DNA from 4 places in the Niveispirillum sp. CC-CTL257 genome. Region 2 is predicted to be linked to each of the others. Evidence: predicted binding sites of a transcription regulator. Region 2 holds the regulator's gene; each other region holds the start of a gene.
The links. The regulator LexA, encoded in region 2, represses DNA repair genes until DNA is damaged. The targets are predictions, from matches to a motif close to ATGTTCTANTTTGGTTC.
Positions count from the first base shown of each region.

Region 1: the regulator LexA is predicted to act here: its motif matches at 1,618-1,634, upstream of recA (recombinase RecA).
Region 3: the regulator LexA is predicted to act here: its motif matches at 2,499-2,515, upstream of ABC729_RS00880 (putative DNA modification/repair radical SAM protein).
Region 4: the regulator LexA is predicted to act here: its motif matches at 2,009-2,025, upstream of ABC729_RS12835 (DUF5131 family protein).

Region 1 covers NZ_JCAJXE010000001.1:931,690-935,888, reverse strand. Annotated here, with positions in the region: gene alaS (alanine--tRNA ligase) at 1-190, opposite strand, end outside; gene recA (recombinase RecA) at 455-1,531, opposite strand; gene ABC729_RS04540 (hypothetical protein) at 1,760-2,101, shown strand; gene ABC729_RS04535 (tetratricopeptide repeat protein) at 2,095-3,432, shown strand; gene ABC729_RS04530 (PAS-domain containing protein) at 3,494-4,199, shown strand, end outside.
Region 2 covers NZ_JCAJXE010000001.1:1,712,956-1,717,154, reverse strand. Annotated here, with positions in the region: gene ABC729_RS08190 (molybdopterin molybdotransferase MoeA) at 1-67, shown strand, start outside; gene ABC729_RS08185 (methyl-accepting chemotaxis protein) at 83-1,762, opposite strand; gene lexA (transcriptional repressor LexA) at 2,134-2,883, shown strand; gene ABC729_RS08175 (hypothetical protein) at 2,993-3,220, shown strand; gene ABC729_RS08170 (acylphosphatase) at 3,233-3,529, opposite strand; gene ABC729_RS08165 (GNAT family N-acetyltransferase) at 3,647-4,199, shown strand, end outside.
Region 3 covers NZ_JCAJXE010000001.1:189,209-193,407, reverse strand. Annotated here, with positions in the region: gene wrbA (NAD(P)H:quinone oxidoreductase) at 1-55, opposite strand, end outside; gene ABC729_RS00890 (LysR family transcriptional regulator) at 182-1,117, shown strand; gene ABC729_RS00885 (sensor histidine kinase) at 1,195-2,439, shown strand; gene ABC729_RS00880 (putative DNA modification/repair radical SAM protein) at 2,542-3,777, shown strand; gene ABC729_RS00875 (TIGR03915 family putative DNA repair protein) at 3,774-4,199, shown strand, end outside.
Region 4 covers NZ_JCAJXE010000001.1:2,730,165-2,734,363, reverse strand. Annotated here, with positions in the region: gene katG (catalase/peroxidase HPI) at 1-36, shown strand, start outside; gene tcmP (three-Cys-motif partner protein TcmP) at 100-1,257, opposite strand; gene ABC729_RS12835 (DUF5131 family protein) at 1,261-2,007, opposite strand; gene ABC729_RS12830 (methyl-accepting chemotaxis protein) at 2,398-4,199, opposite strand, start outside.

The DNA.
Region 1 (4,199 bases), 780 kb from region 2:
TGGCGCGGTTATAAGGGCGCAGTTCCTGGCCCGTGAAGACGTTCTTGAACTGCACCATGCCGGCATTCGTGAACATCAGCGTCGGGTCGTTGCGCGGGACCAGCGGCGAGCTGTCGACAATGGCGTGGCCGTTCTTCCCGAAATAGTCGAGGAAGGTGGAACGGATTTCGTTGACGGTCTTCTTGGACATGGGATGACGGCCTGGCAGCTGCTTGGGTCGCGACGATATGGGGTGTGGGTTTTACCGTGGCCAGTGCCGCCCTGTCCATGCCCGCCTGCCCATGGGGGCCATGTCGGGGGGCAAAAAACGGTCCGCCAGCGGCCAGATGCAACATCGTGCAACACAAAAACAGGGTGTGTTGCACGGACTATCGGGATCGAAGCACCCCAAAAAGCAAAAGGGAGGCGGTTTCCCGCCTCCCTTGCTGAACGTGCATTGACATGCGGTCCGGTATTATTCCGGGCTGGATGCGTCGCCATCGGCCTCCGGCGTGCCCATCATGGCGCCTGCCACGATGCCGGCATTCGCACGGATCTTCTGTTCGATGCTGTCGGCCACGGCCTGATTGGTGCGCAGAAAGGTCTTGGCGTTTTCACGACCCTGACCGATGCGCTGCCCGTCATAGGAGAACCACGAACCCGACTTGTCCACCACACCGGCCTGGATGCCAAGATCGAGCAGTTCGCCGACCTTGGACACGCCCTCGCCATACATGATGTCGAATTCGACGACGCGGAAAGGCGGCGCCATCTTGTTCTTCACCACCTTCACGCGGGTCTGGTTGCCGGTCACCGTCTCCCGGTCCTTGATGGCGCCGATGCGGCGGATATCCAGGCGGACGGAGGCGTAGAATTTCAACGCGTTGCCGCCCGTCGTGGTTTCCGGGTTGCCGAACATCACGCCGATCTTCAGGCGGATCTGGTTGATGAAGATCACCAGACAGCGCGACTTGGAAATGGAGCTGGTCAGCTTGCGCAGCGCCTGGCTCATCAGGCGGGCATGCAGGCCGACATGGCTGTCGCCCATTTCGCCTTCCAGTTCGGCGCGCGGCACCAGGGCCGCAACCGAGTCCACCACCAGCACGTCGATGGCACCGGAGCGCACCAGCGTATCGGCGATTTCCAGCGCCTGTTCACCGGCATCGGGCTGCGAAATCAGCAGTTCGTCCACATCCACGCCCAGCTTGCGGGCATAAGAAGGGTCCAGCGCATGTTCGGCGTCAACGAAGGCGCAGACGCCGCCATTCTTCTGTGCCTGGGCGATGGCGTGCAGGGCCAGCGTGGTCTTGCCCGAGCTTTCCGGCCCGTAGATTTCAATGATGCGGCCGCGCGGGAAACCGCCGATGCCCAGCGCGATATCGAGGCCGAGAGAGCCGGTGGAAACCACCTCCGTCTCCGAGATCGCCTCTTTGGCGCCGAGCTTCATGATGGAGCCCTTGCCGAACGCGCGTTCGATCTGGCCAAGAGCCGCATCCAGAGCTTTTTGTTTGTCCATGGGTGTTTCAACCAGACGGAGTGGAGCTGCCGACATTATTGTCCCCTTCCTTCTCGCACGGATGTGCATGCCCGTTCAACTGCACCTGTTGTACATTTTTTGTTCTCATCCGCCAAGCGCAAATGTTCTCACTATGTTCACTTTTTACCATCCCGTTTCCAAGGAGAGAATGGGGAGCAATACGAACATGAACAAAGTTCACATGCGAAACGGCAGGGAATCCCGTATGATGTACCTCTTCATGGCCGTCCAACGGTGCGCATCATGATCATCAAGAACGGGAATCGCGGGCTGTTCTGTCTGGCCCTGCTGGCACTGGCACTGTTCTGCCCCCCGGCAGAGGCCCAGAATGCCGATCCGGCGGCACAGGCCAGGAACCCAGACAGCCCGCCCATGGAACAGGAAGTGATCGTCACAGGCCGACGCAACGGCGAGCCGGATTTTCAGGAGCAGCAGGAATTCCATTATGAGGAATACCGCCGCCTGAAAGCCATCTATGATCCCGATCCCCTTCCCGTCATCCGCAGCGACCGTCTGGTCCGCATGCCGGAGGCGATCAGCAGCACGGTCCAGGGCAAACCGACCCTGACGGAGAAACAATGGTAAGCGTGGCGGATCTGGTTCGTGCAGCCGAAGCGGCGGAAGTCCGGAACGACGGGGCCGCGGCCCTGGCGGCGTGGCGACAGGTCCTGAACACCGATCCCGGCCATGTGGTGGCGCTGCTGACCCTGGGCGACGCCGCGCGCCGGACAGGAGACCTGGGCGAAGCCGAAACCCTTCTGTCACGGGCGGTGACGCTTGCGCCGTCCCTGGTGCCCGCGCGTTGCGCCTTGGCCAATCTGTTGCTGCATACGGGGCGGGAGGCCGAGGCCGGCGCGCATCTGACCATCGCCCAGGAACAGGGGCCGCAGCACGCCTATGTCTGGCGCGATACGGGCCTGTGGCGGCGGGTAACCGGCGACGCGGCGGGTGCCCTGTCGGCGTTCGAGCGCTGTTTGTCGATCACGCCGGACGATGCATCGGCAAAGCTGGGCCGCGCCCTGACCCTGCTGCGCCTGGGCCGCTGGGACGAGGGGTTCCGGGAATATCATCACCGCTGGTCGGTGTCCGCCCGCCCGCCCCGGCACCGCAACCTTCCGCCCTGGCGGGGTGAGGATATCAGGGGCCGCCGCCTGCTGGTCTGGGATGAACAGGGAGCCGGCGACACCATCATGTGTGCGCGGCTGGTGCGCGCCCTGATGGAGGCGGGGGCGGAGGTAATGCTGGAGGTGCCGGACACCCTGACGCCCCTGTTCGCCGATGGCCGGCACGGGACCGTCGTGGCCCGCGACCATGCCCTGCCCCCCGTCGATATGCAGGTCCCCCTGTTGGACTTGCCGGGCATACTGGGCCTGACGCCGGCCACGATTCCCTGGAACGGCCCCTACATCAATGTGGATGCGGCCCTTTCGGCACGTTGGGCAGATGCCCTGCCCCGCCGGTCGGGGCGGATGCGCATCGGGTTCAGCTGGGCCGGCAATCCTGCCCATCCCGGCGATTTCTGGCGTTCGCCAGGCCTTGCCAGCCTGCTGCCGCTGCTGTCGCGGACGGGCGCGGACTGGTACGCGTTGCAGGTGGCCAGCGGGCGGCGGGAAATGACGGTCACCCCCCTGCCCGGCCATGTCACCGACCTGGGCGAACGCATTGCCGGCTGGGCCGACACAGCGGCGATCCTGCCGCATCTGGACCTGCTGATCACACCGGACAGCGCGCTGGCCCATCTAGCCGGGGCCATGGGCCGGCCTGTCTGGACCCTGATCGCCACCGATACGGACTGGCGCTGGCTGGACCAGGGGACGAAGACGGCATGGTATCCGTCCATGCGCCTGTTCCGGCAGCAGCACTGTGGCGACTGGGCGGGGCTGCTGTCGCGCGTCGCTGTGGCGTTGCCGGCTTGATCGCGGCGGCGCGGCGGGGCACCATCAGCCCTATCGCAAGCCCTGCACGGCGGAGACGCGCTTGGACCTGGATTGTCTGACGACTGCCTTCGACATGCTGACCGATGGCGTGGCCGTTTTCGATACGCAGGAGCGGCTGGTTGTCGCCAACCCGGCGTTCAAGGCCCTGTTCCCAGTGACAGCCGCGCAGATGGTGCGCGGTGCCACATTCGAGGCCCTGCTGCGCTATGGCATCGCCGCCGGCGACAATCTGCACGCCCAGGGCCGCGATATTGAGGAATATGTCGCCGAGCGGATGTGGACCTTTCGCAACCCGACCGGTCAGCCCGGCGAATTCCTGCTGTCCAATGGGCACTGGATTCGGGTGCATGACCGCCGGCTGCCGGAAGGCGGCACCCTGTGTGTGCGCACCGACATTACCGCGCTGAAGCACGGCGAGCAGCAATTGCGGGAGAGCGAACAGCGATATCGCCAGCTGGTGGACCTGTCGCCCGATGGTATCGCGGTCCATGATGCCACGGGCCGGGGACGCTTCATCAACCGCGCCGGTCGCGTCATCCTGGGCATCAGGCCGGATGAGGATGCGTCCGGCTTCCACATCCTGGATGTCGTGACCGCGGAAACGCGCCCCCTGGCCGAAATGCTGTTGCGCCGGGTGGTGGGCGGCGAACCGTTGAGCCAGATGCGAATTGATCTGCGCTGTCTGGACGGGCGGGACATCATCGCGGAACTGTCGGCGGTGCCGTTTGAGAGCGAGGGCGAGCGGC
Region 2 (4,199 bases):
GGCACCCCATGCCCCAGCGGTCAAGGCGGGGGACAGGGTGCAGGTGATGCCGCTGGACGCGCTGTAATAACACCAGACGGGGTTACGCTCCGATCCGCGCTGCCTCCTGTGCGGCGCGGTTCATGTTGGCGGACATTTCGCCGGCTACCGCACTCTGCTGTTCCACGGCGACGGCGATGGAGCCGACATAGTCGTTCACCTGTCCGATGGCGCTGTGGATGCTGCCCAGGGTGGTCACGACCTGTGCTGCCGTTTCGCGCAGGCCGCCAATATCATCGGCGATGCGGTCGGTGGCGGCACGGGCCTGTGTGGCCAGGCTTTTCACCTCCTGCGCCACCACGGCGAAGCCTTTGCCGGCCTCCCCGGCGCGCGCCGCCTCGATGGAGGCGTTCAGTGCCAGCAGGTTGATTTGGCCGGTGATCCCGGTGATCAGGTTCACGATATCAACCATGCTGTCTGACAACTGGGTTAGGCGCGAGGTGACGGTGCCGGCGGCATCGACACGGCGGTTGGCCGCCTCCGCCTCGTCCCGTGACTTGCGCATGCTGTCCGCGATTTCACGGATGGAGGCGTTCATTTCCTCCGCACCGGCGGCCACACTTTCCATCATGCCGCGCACATATTCACTGCGCTGGCGGGCCAGCACCTGCCGTGTCACGTCGCTGGCATATTTCACAACCTTGTAGTGCTTGCCATCCAGCCCCAGGACGGGATTGTAGGAGGCCTGAATCCAGACATCCTGCCCGTCCTTGGCGCGCCGCCGGAACTCGCCCGCCTGATATTCGCCGGCCGCCAGCTTCTGCCAGAAGGTACGGTAGTCGGCACCGTCCCGCTCCCCCTCCGGCATGAACAGGGAATGGTGTTTCCCCTGGATTTCATTCAGCTGATAACCCAGGGCGGACAGGAAATTCGGGTTGGCGGTGATAACGGTGCCATCCAGCGTGAATTCGATGACGGCCTGGCTTTTGGATATGGCGGCCAACTGGCTGGCGCGGTCGGCATTGAGCCGCTTCTGTTCGGTGATGTCACTGGCGAACTTTACGACCTTGGCGACATTTCCATCCGTGTCCAGGATGGGGGTGTAGGTCGCCTGAATCCAGATATCGCTGCCGTCACGGCGAAGGCGCCGGAACTCACCACCAAAAAATTCGCCGGCGGCCAGCCGTTCCCAGAAACGTTGATACTCCTGGCTTTCCCGCTCGTCCGCCGGCATGAACTGCCGGTGATGCCTGCCCTTGATTTCCGTCAGCGTATAGCCCATCGCCGTGAGGAAATTGTCATTGGCGGTCAAGACCTCCCCGCCCGGCGTGAACTCGATCACGGCCTGGGTACGGTTGATGGCGGCCACCTGTCCGGCCATGTCGGCGTTTCGTTGCACAGCGTCGGTAATGTCGGTCGCCAGCTTCACCACACGCACAACCCGACCAGAGCGGTCCACAACCGGGTTGTAGGTGGCCCTGATCCAGACATCCGCTCCCCGGCTGTCGACCCGGCGAAACACGCCAGACTGGAATTTGCCATGATTAAGCGCATCCCAGAATTGGCGGTAGTCCTCCCGCTGATGATCCTGGGGGCGCAGGAACATGCGATGGTGTTTCCCAACCACCTGTTCCGGCGTATATCCAAACGACTGAAGGAAATTATCATTAACTCCTAATATAAAGCCATTGCCATCAAACTCGATGATGCATTGGGAGCGTTCAATAGCATCCCGTAAGGCTTGATTTCGGCGCAATTGTTGAGAGTTAAACAAAAGCCGCATGCTAAAATTTCCTTGTGGAAACGCCAATGTGATCAGCCGGAATCAAGGCCTTTGACACTTCGGCACGGAATTATTCATGCCTTGTGGTCGATTGGGTAATCCTTTAGGAAAATCTTATAATCGACTGTATCGGCCTGTGCTGAATAAACAGAATTACACCACACGTCCATATCGCGAAAGGAATAGTGTGATTAATGAACTGAATGGCTGCGGTCGAAGGTTGCAGGCGGGAGTGGCGTTGTCACGCCCACAACGGATGGGTTGTGCGAACCAAAATAGAACATTGCCTGGTGTTCCGTTATTGTTCTATAGTGATGATGGTCACAAGACGGTGCCGGATGGGCGGCCGCCGTCGCGGGTGAGGGAATGCCATGCTGACGCGCAAGCAACAGGAACTCTTGTTCTTCATCAATGAACGGCTGAATGAGGGCGGGGTTTCCCCCTCCTTTGACGAGATGAAGGACGCGCTGGGCCTGAAATCCAAATCCGGCATCCATCGCCTGATCACGGGTCTGGAGGAACGGGGCTTCATCCGCCGGCTGCCCCACCGCGCCCGTGCGCTGGAGGTGCTGCGCCTGCCGGAAAAGCCGATGCCCAAGGCAAAGGCGGCACCCGCCGCTCCGGCTCCGTCACCCATGGCGTCCCCTGCGGCGGAGGTGTCGCCACGTTTCAAGCCCAACGTCATCAAGGGCGATTTCCGCAACAGCTTGCCCGGTCGTCAGGCCAGCAACGATGCCGAGGCGGTGGCCCTGCCGCTTTACGGGCGTATTGCCGCCGGTCTGCCGATTGAGGCGATGCGCGACAATTCCGTGACCATCGATATTCCCGCCTCCATGCTGGCCGCTGGTGACCATTACGCGCTGGAAGTGGCCGGCGACAGCATGATTGACGCCGGTATCCTGGATGGCGACACCGTCATTATTCAGCGGTGTGAGACGGCGGAGAACGGGACCATCGTTGTCGCCCTGGTCGATCAGCAGGAGGTGACCTTGAAGCGTCTGCGCCGCAAGGGCAATTCCATCGCCCTGGAGCCGGCCAACCCGAATTACGAGACGCGGGTCTTCGGGTCCGACCGTGTGAATGTGCAGGGCCGTCTGGTCGGTCTGATCCGCCGCTACTGAACGCGGTCGGGCGGTACGCGCCTTAATCCTGTCATGGGCCGGCCCCGGTTTCGCCGGGTGCAGGGTTCAGGTTGGGGATCATTACCCCTGTCTGGATTGGTCCGGCCCCATGCATCATGTCCCGACCCTGTCGTCCCGCCGGCTGTTGCCGCTGCTTCCCCTGCTGTTGATGCTGTCGGCCTGTGCCAGTCCGTGTCAGCGGATCGACAATGAGTTGCGGCAACTGAACGCCGATACGATCCGCGATCCGGCCATGGCATCCGATGGCCGCTACCTGTCCCGGTTTCAGGAGCTGGCGGCGCAATCGGTGGAGAAGGGATGTCTGGGCGGGCCATAGGCCCAGCCCGCGTTATTCCGTCGGGCGCTGATCGAAGCCGGTGGTGCCGGGATCGGCGGCTTCCGTCACCTTCACATTGATGACGATGGCGCTGGGCGGGCCCTTCCAGCAGGCATCCAGCATGGCGTCGACATCGGCGCTGTGGCCGATGAACAGGGCCTCGACGCTGCCGTCGGTCCGGTTGCGGACCCAGCCATCCAGGTTCCGGGCACGGGCCTGTTCCACGGTCCAGCCGCGATACCAGACACCCTGGACGCGGCCCGTCACAATCACGCTGACGGCGCGCCGATCTTCCATGGGATTTGTCATGAATGTCTCGCTTTGTTTGAGCCTATCCAGCCCAAGCGAGGCGTCCTTGTCAATCACCCTCGCCAAGTCCGCGTTTCTGGGGCAGCATATGGATGGCTGACCCATCCGGAGGGGGGCATGACCACAAGCCTGATCCGTCCCGCGACCGTTTCCGACGCCGCCGGCATCGCGCATGTGCATGTCGAAAGCTGGCGGTCCACCTATCCAGGCATGTTGCCCGACCGCTATCTGGTGGGCCTGTCCACGGCTACGCATGAAAAGCGCTGGCGCGGGTTGCTGACCGGTGCGCCGCCGCGGGGTCGCCGTACCTATGTGGCACAGGTCGGCGGACGGATCGTTGGTTTCGCCTCCTGTGGGCCGCAGCGGACGGGTCTGCCGGGATTCGGTGGTGAGTTTTATGCTCTGTATCTGGTGGATCAGGCACAGGGCATGGGGATGGGGCGTCGCTTCCTGGCCGCCATGGCGCAGCATTTCCTGGCCGCCGGCACCCAGGCGGCCATGGTCTGGGTGCTGCGCGAAAACCCGTCACGCTATTTCTATGAAAGACTGGGCGGGCAGTTGCTGGCCGAACAGCCGATCAGTTTTGCCGGCGCCCGCCTGATGGAGGTGGCCTATGGCTGGACTGATCTGGTGCCGCTGGCCCGCCTTGCCGCCGATCCGCCGGTGGAGG
Region 3 (4,199 bases), 1.5 Mb from region 2:
CCATCGTCTCGATATGGCCGTAGGAGGAATAGTAGAGGACCAGAACTTTGCTCATTTCGCTCTCCGTCAGGTGCGGTGTGTTGCGCTGTTGAGAGGAAGATAGGCCGTTGCACTGTTCCCGATAATGATCCAATTTCGAATAGATTTGTCCCGGCGAGCGGGACAATCCAGAGGGAACAAAATGGACCGGCTTGAAGATCTACGCCTGTTCACACTGGTGGCGGAGGGGCGCAGCTTCACCAGGGCCGCTGATAAGCTGGGCCTATCGAAATCCGCCGCCAGCCGCCGCATCGGGGAGTTGGAGACCCGCCTGGGCGCCCGGCTGTTCAACCGCACCACCCGGCATATCAGCCTGACCCAGGTGGGCGAAGGCTTCTATGCCCGCGTCACCCAGGCGCTGGACGCGCTGGAAGAGGCGGAACGGTCGGTGGCCAGCCAGCACGCGGCACCGCGCGGTGTGTTGAAACTGGCGGCCCCCATGTCGTTCGGCATTGTCCACCTGTCTGGCGCCATCGCGGATTTCATGGGCCTGTACCCGGAAGTGACCGTGGACATGGACCTGTCCGACCGGTTCGTCGATCTGGTGGAGGAAGGCTATGATCTGGCGGTGCGGATCGGGCGGTTGAAGGACAGTTCGCTGGTGGCCCGCCGTCTGTGCCCGGTCCGTGCCGTGATCTGTGCCAGCCCGGATTATCTGAACCGGCGCGGCACACCGCAGACCCCCGCCGATATCGCCGATCACGACTGTCTGATCTACACCAATGTGCAGAACCCGGATCAGTGGACGTTCCGCACTGCCCCCGGATCGGAAGATACGCAGAATGTCCGCCTGAAGGGACGGTTGCGCGCCAATAATGGCGATGCGCTGCGCGAGGCGGCGATGCATGGTCAGGGCTTGGTGCTGCTTCCCACCTTCATTGTCGGTGACGCATTGGCCGCGAAGCGGCTGGTGCCCGTCCTGGATACCTGGCTGCCGCCACCCAGTGCCGCCAACGCCCTTTACCCCGCCAACCGGCATCTCAGCCCAAAGGTCCGGGCCTTTGTAGACTTCCTGGCAGGGCGGTTCGGGCCTGTCCCTTATTGGGATGCTGCCTTGACCGTCATGAAGGGCGGTTGAGGCTGGCGCGCGTGTCACGAATCCGTCATGGCTTTCTGGCATCACACCCGAACTCGATCCCAGCAGCGGGGGAATGGTTGGACCGGGACAGGGACCATGCCCCAGGCAAGGGGATAACGGACACGGGCTGGACCGCTGCACGTCTGTGCCGCCCCGTGCCATCGGTGCCGGAACAGACGCAGTGCGGCAGCGTGGCGGAACTGTTCCAGGCAGACCCCACCCTGCCCGGCGTGATCGTGGCCGATGGCAGCGGCCGCCCGCTGGCGCTGGCCGACCGTGCCACCTTTCTTCTGCATTTCTCGCAGCGTTACGGCCGTGACCTTTACGCCCGGCGGCCCGTCACCCATCTGGCCGACCGGCAACCGCTGCTGGTGCCGCTGGATACCGGCCTGTCGGCCTTGAACGCCCTGATCGCGGAACAGAAGCCCGACGCGCTGCATCGCGGCTTTGTCCTGGTGGATAGCGGCGGCAGGGCCGTAGGCCTGGGTCAGGGCATCGACGTCATGCGCTTGACGGCGGAGGAGATGGCCCGCACCCTGGATCGGTTGCGCACCACGCAACGGGACCTGATCCAGGCGGAAAAGATGGCGGCCCTTGGGGGGCTGGTGGCCGGTGTGGCGCATGAAATCAACACGCCGCTGGGTGTCGCCGTGACGGCGGCCACCGCCTTTGCCCAGGATACGGAGCGCTTCGCCGCCGCCTATCGCGACGGGTCCCTGCGCCGCAGCCTGCTGGAGGATTACGTGGCCTCCGCGACAGAGGCGATGGGGTTCGTCCTGGGCAACATCACCCGTGCCGCCGATCTGGTGCAGAGCTTCAAGCAGGTGGCCGTAGACCAGACCACCGATCAGGTCCGTCGCTTTGATCTGGGCGATTATCTGGGTGAGGTGCTGCGCAGTTTGCAGCCGCAGCTGCGCCGCCTGCCCCACCGGCTGGAGACTGACCTTGCCGAAGGGCTGGAGGTCGACAGCACGCCGGGCGCCATCGCCCAGATCGTCACCAATCTGGTGATGAACGCCCTGACCCATGCCTTCACGGGCACTGACAGCGCCGGCACCATCCGCGTTCACCTGCGTGCGATCGACAGCCCTGCGGATTGGGCCGAACTGTCGGTGACGGATGATGGCAGGGGTATCGACGCCGCCACCCTGCCCCGTATCTTCGATCCGTTCTTCACGACAAGACGGGATGCAGGCGGCACCGGCCTGGGCCTGCATCTGGTCTATAACCTCATTACCCAACGTCTGGGCGGGCGGATCGATGTGGAAAGCAGGGTGGGTGAGGGTACGCGCTTTACTGTGCGCTTCCCCCGCCGGGGATAGGCGTGCCTTGCCGTCGGTGGACAGGGGCATAGTTCATGGTTGTTGACGTGGCCACCCACGAACATATCATGAACAAATATCCCCTCCCTAATCTGCCGGACCATGGCCAAATCCCTGAAACAACGCCTCGCCATCCTGTCCGACGCCGCAAAATATGACGCGTCCTGCGCCTCCAGCGGCACGCAACGGCGTGATTCGTCGGCCAGCGGTGGGCTGGGGTCGACGGAGGGGATGGGCATTTGCCATGCCTATGCGCCGGACGGTCGCTGCATCTCGCTGTTGAAAATCCTGCTGACCAATTTCTGCATCTATGACTGCGTCTATTGCGTCAACCGGTCGTCCAGCAATGTGGAGCGGGCGCGATTCACAGCGGAGGAAGTGGTCTGGCTGACCCTGGAATTTTATCGCCGCAACTATATCGAGGGGCTGTTCCTGTCGTCGGGCATCATCCGCTCGTCCGATTACACCATGGAACAACTGGTCCGCGTCGCCAAGGACCTGCGCACCGTTCATAATTTCCGGGGCTATATCCACCTGAAGACCATCCCGGAGGCGTCGCCGCAGCTGATCGAGGAGGCGGGCCTTTATGCCGACCGTCTGTCGATCAATATCGAGCTGCCGACCGACCAGGGTATCGAACAGTTTGCACCACAGAAGCACCCGGCCCGTATCCGCCGTTCCATGTCGGACCTGTCGGCCAAGATCGAGGCGGCAAAGGAACCGACGCTGAAGACGCGGCGGCGCATCCGCTTCGCACCGGGCGGGCAAAGCACACAGATGATCGTGGGCGTGGATAACACCACCGATGCCACCATCCTGGGCTCCTCCGCCAATCTCTACAACCGGTTCCGCCTGCGCCGCGTCTATTACTCCGCCTTCAGCCCCATTCCCGACGCCTCCAGCGTCCTACCTTTGTCGCGCCCACCGCTGATGCGCGAACACCGGCTGTATCAGGCGGATTGGCTCTATCGTTTCTATGGGTTCGACGTGGCGGAAATCACGTCAGTCAGGGAAGATGGCAATCTGGAGCTGGATATCGACCCGAAACTGGCCTGGGCGCTGGCCAACCGCGACCGTTTCCCCGTGGATGTGAACAGGGCGGAGAGGGAGATGCTGCTGCGCGTGCCAGGATTGGGCACTACATCGGTGCCGGCCATTCTGGCCGCCCGGCGGCACAGAAACCTGCGACTGGATGATCTGGAACGGCTGGGCGTGGCTGTGCGCAAGGTGCGGCCCTTCATCATGGCAGAAGGCTGGTCGCCCCTGCGCCTGACCGACCGTACCGACCTGCGCGAACTGTTTGCGCCAAAGCCTAAGCAGTTGAGCCTGTTCGGATGATCCGCCTGGGCTTGCGCGGTCGCGGCGATCTGGCGGAATGGCGGGATGCGGCGCGCGCCCTGCTCCGGGCGGGGGTGGGACCGGGTGATGTGGAATGGCAGGTGCGCGATGCGGGGGCCGACCTGTTCGGCATGGCCGATGATCCCCTGCCCCCGCCTGATCCGGCGCTGCCCGCCCCGACGGTTCCCGCCGCCTTTCTGACGCTGGCGGATGCCGTCATCTGCCATGTCGATCTGGCCCGTTTTGCTCTGCTCTACCGCCTGCTGTGGCGGGTGCAGCGGGAAAAAGGGCTGCTGTCTAACCCGTCCGATGCCGATGTGGCGCGGGCAGAGACGCTGACCAAGGCCATTCGCCGCGATGCGCACAAGATGAAGGCCTTTGTCCGGTTCAAGGAAATGGGGCCGGCACAGCAGGGGCGACGG
Region 4 (4,199 bases), 1.0 Mb from region 2:
AAGGTGATGAATGCCGACCGGTTTGATGTTAGGTAAGCGGGGGGTGAGGGATGATGGCGGCCCCGGGTGACCGGGGCCGCTGTTTTTTTGGGGGGGGCGTTAGCGGCTCTTCAGTCGGATCACTGTTCCCGTGTCCGGCTTACGGTTGCCTGCCCCCCAAGTTCGTTCCAGCTTGTTGGCTTTCCCCAACTCGACACAGAGGTCCTTTAAATCCGTTTCGCGGATTATGAATTCCTCTAGGAGTACACCGACTAGCTCCTCGAAGAGTAGAAAGTCGGAACCGTTGGCGAGCTCAAGCAAGCGGGCCTTTGCCGAAATCTTCTGCTGCTCCACGAACTCATCCATGCTTGCCTCGCCAACGTCGGCCGCATGATCACTAAAAAGATCTGCGGTCCTAGTCTTCTGCTCGCGCTTGCGATCCTTAGCTGCCGCACGGCTTCGGGCATGCTCGCGTAGAGCTGTCCATTCGATATCGCGGAATGCTTTCAGGCCAGCTTGGCTCTTGGTCCCGTAAGCAAGGAAGAAATGCGGCCTATCCTCCGTGCTTTTGTCGATGCGGGTCGATACGACATGGGCAAAAGAACCAACCCGGCGAAGTGTCTCCCGAAACAACTTTTCGACCGCCAATCCTTTCGGTAGAGACGGGTCAAGCCGATCTTTCCAGCCAGGGCCACCCAGGATTGGGTCCAGCGACTCAATGATCTTCTCGTCAGGGTGTTCAATGAAACGGCTGACGAAACTATACATAAAATTGATGACCACCTCGCATTTTCGGCGGTCGAACAAGGGAGCGATTTTGTCGAACGGGTAGCCCTTCCAACCTGTGGGATCAATGAAGATGAGTGGCATCGCTTGCTCAATGAAGCCGCAAATATCGCCGATGGCATCCTCGAAAGGTCCGTGAAAAGCCTTCACCTCAAAACGTGCAGCGGGAGCGTGATGCTGCATAACTACCGACTGAAGTTGGGTAAAAGCGGCTCGATTTGTCTCCGAGAAATAACAGCGGATCGTCCGGCGGATACCAGTACTCTCCTCAATATGCTGCTGAGCATCCTTAAGGACGTTGATGGCGATCATGAACGAGGTGTCGGAAAAATCCGGCATCTCTGACTGCCATGGGCCAGAGAACCCGTCGATATAAGCGATATCCGAAAACCGCAGGACCTTGAACGCGAGCGCCTGCAAATAGCCTTTCAGGATAAAGTGCTTGGCCCGTGTCTGCTCCCGATCAAGATAGGGATTTTCGGGCTCAACCATGGATCACGCCTCGATCTGCATGTGCGCAGGAACCACCGGATACTGGCTCCACTCCCGCCCCTTAAGTAATCTTCCCCCCGCCTTTGAGTGAACGCCGCCCCATTGCTTAAAGAAAAATGCGACGCCATCCCGGAGGCATTGGTCCCGAATCTCGAGCGCCCATTGCTCGTCCATCGGACGTGCTTTCGGACCGCTCTCTCCACCCACGATAGCCCAATCGATACCCGTTAAGTCGACAGGCCCGACCGAAGCAAGCAAGGGTTCGAATGAAACAAATTTGATGCTCGCTTGGGCCGCCTTTAAATGTCCCAAGCGAACTGTGTTCTGCGCATCTTCTATCGAAACACCAAGCCAGATATGGGCCGGTGCTTTCCCCGTACCGTAGCGTTGGCGGAGATAACGCACGAGGAGCGAACTACGCTTGGTTAGCACCTGATAGGTGTGCCAGTTCGCCTTCTCCATGGTATCGAATACCTGATCGATGAACGCCGTAGGGATCTCTTTATGAAAGAGATCGCTCATGGAATTGACAAAGATTCGCCTCGGCCGGCGCCATTGGTACGGCTGCAAGAGGCGATTTGGCTTCAGGGCCAGATCAAACCCCTGCTCAAAGGGGTGCCCTGGCACGCCGCGAAAGCGCTCGGCGAAGCGCTCGGCGTAACAGAAGTCGCAGCCGGTTGTTACCTTCGTGCAACCCGATACCGGGTTCCACGTTGCGTCTGTCCACTCAATGGTCGAAGCATCTGCCATTGAAAAAATTTAGAACAGAATATGAACAAATGCAAATGACATTAGAAAGCCCTTTCTGAGGTCAGCGCCCAACAATTAGGCTATTTACACGCTGACCTGCAACGCCCTTTGAACACAAGGTCGATCTACAACGAGAGGAAGCTACTGCGAAATGGCAACGGCAAGAACCTTCGTTTACGTTCGGCGAGTGTCCGCTCCGGGGTGCAAACCGGACAATGCCGCTTTCGCTACTACCTGCCCATCAAACAGAGGTCCGGTAGCAACGAGAATCCTCGCCACCGCGTTCCAGTAACCCAGCGTCGGGCGTTTGGCCCCTGGGTCCCGGCTTTCGCCGGGATGACGAGGGAAGGGATGCGGGAAGGGGAGGATGGTCGGGCCGGCACCCCCCCCTCACGCCGCCAGCAGCCGTTCCACCGTGTCGCTGGTCTGATCGTTCAGGCGGAATTGCAGGCGCAGGCGGTCGCCTTCCTGTTGGATCACGCGGCCGGGCAGGGACTGGCCGGACAGGCGCAGTTCGACCTCTGAGCCTGCCGGCACGGAGGCACCGGTCAGGGCGCAGCCGCCGAGGCCGATATCGGTCAGGGTGACATCGAACCGCTCGGTCTTGCCGCGCAGGCCATGGGCCGTCAGCTCACCGCGCAGGGTGCAGGGGCGGCGTTCGAACTGACGGCGTTCGCCGGCCTTCTGCATGGCGCAGAGGAATTCCTCCACATCGGCGCGCAGCCGTTCGGATTGCAGCGACAGGTCGCCGGCGGCGGCCAGAAGCTGGGTGGAGGCGACCTTGGTGAATTCGGCACTTTCGCGGACGCCACCCAGGCTTTCCGTCACCTCACGGGTGCGGTCGGCGGCCTCTGTCACGTTGCGGGCAATCTCGTCCGTGGCGGCACCCTGTTCGGTGACGGCGGATGCGATGGCACCGGAATTGCCATCCACCTCCCCGATGATGCGGGCGATGGTGGAGATGATGCCCACGGCATGACCGGCGGCCCCCTTCACGGCATTGACCTTTTCCTGGATCTCGTCCGTGGCCTTGGCCGTCTGGCTGGCCAGGTTCTTCACCTCTGACGCGACCACGGCGAAGCCCTTGCCGGCCTCTCCGGCGCGGGCCGCCTCGATGGTGGCGTTGAGCGCCAGCAGGTTGGTCTGGGCCGCGATGGCGTGGATGAAATCAACCACGGCACCGACGCCGTCCACGACGCTGGCCAGCTCATCCACCACGCCGCGCGCCTTGTCCGCCTCTGCCACCGCGTCCTTGGTGGTCAGCGAGGTGCGTTCGATCTGTGCCCCGATCTCTGCGCTGGACGCGGCCAGTTCCTCGGTCGCGGCGGCGACGGTCTGGGCGTTCTGGGTGGCGCGGTCGGCGCTTTGGCCCGCGATGCCGGTGCGGTTGGTGGTCTCGTCCGCCTGATGGGACAGGTTGCGGGCCGTCGCCTCCAACTCGGTCGAGGCGCTGGCGAAGGTGCGCAGCTGCCCGCTGACCGCCATCTGGAAGTCGCGCACCAGTTCCTCCAGCGAGGCCTGACGCCGGGCGCGGGCTTCCTGCTCGCGCTGCTGCGCCTCTTCCAGCTCGCGGTTGCGCAGCGCATTGGCCTTGAACACGGCCATGGCTCGGGCCAGGGCCCCCACCTCATCCCGCTGTTCGGCGAAGGCCACCTCCACCGACAGGTCGCCATCGGCCAGCTGCCCCATGGAGCGGGTCAGGTGTCCCAAGGGCGCGATGATGTAGCGCAGGACCACGAACAGCACGGCACCCGCCGCGATGGCGAACAGCAGGGCCGTGACGGCCAGCGTGATGATCTGTTCCTGATGGAACCGGCCGATACGCGCATCCAGCAGGCGCGACAGGTCGGCGGAGCCGGCGGCATAAAGCGCGTCGATGCGGGCCAGTGCTGTGTTGGTGGCCGTGATGTCCAGGGCCTGGGCCTCCGCCTGGGTCAGCAGGGTCTTGAAGGCGGCCTGGACATCGGCGTCGGCCTTGGTCAGGGCCTTGGCGACGCTGCCATCGGTGCTGGCATCGATGGCGGCCTTCACCGAATTGCCCGACCCGTCGGCCACAGCCTTCAACCCGCCCAGCGAGACATAGAGATCGACCTTTTCCTCCGCGCTGACGCTGCCATCGGCGTAGAGCTTGTGGGTCAGGCTGTACATGGCGCTGGTCTGATCCAGCAGGTCCGGCAGCTTGATCAGCGCCA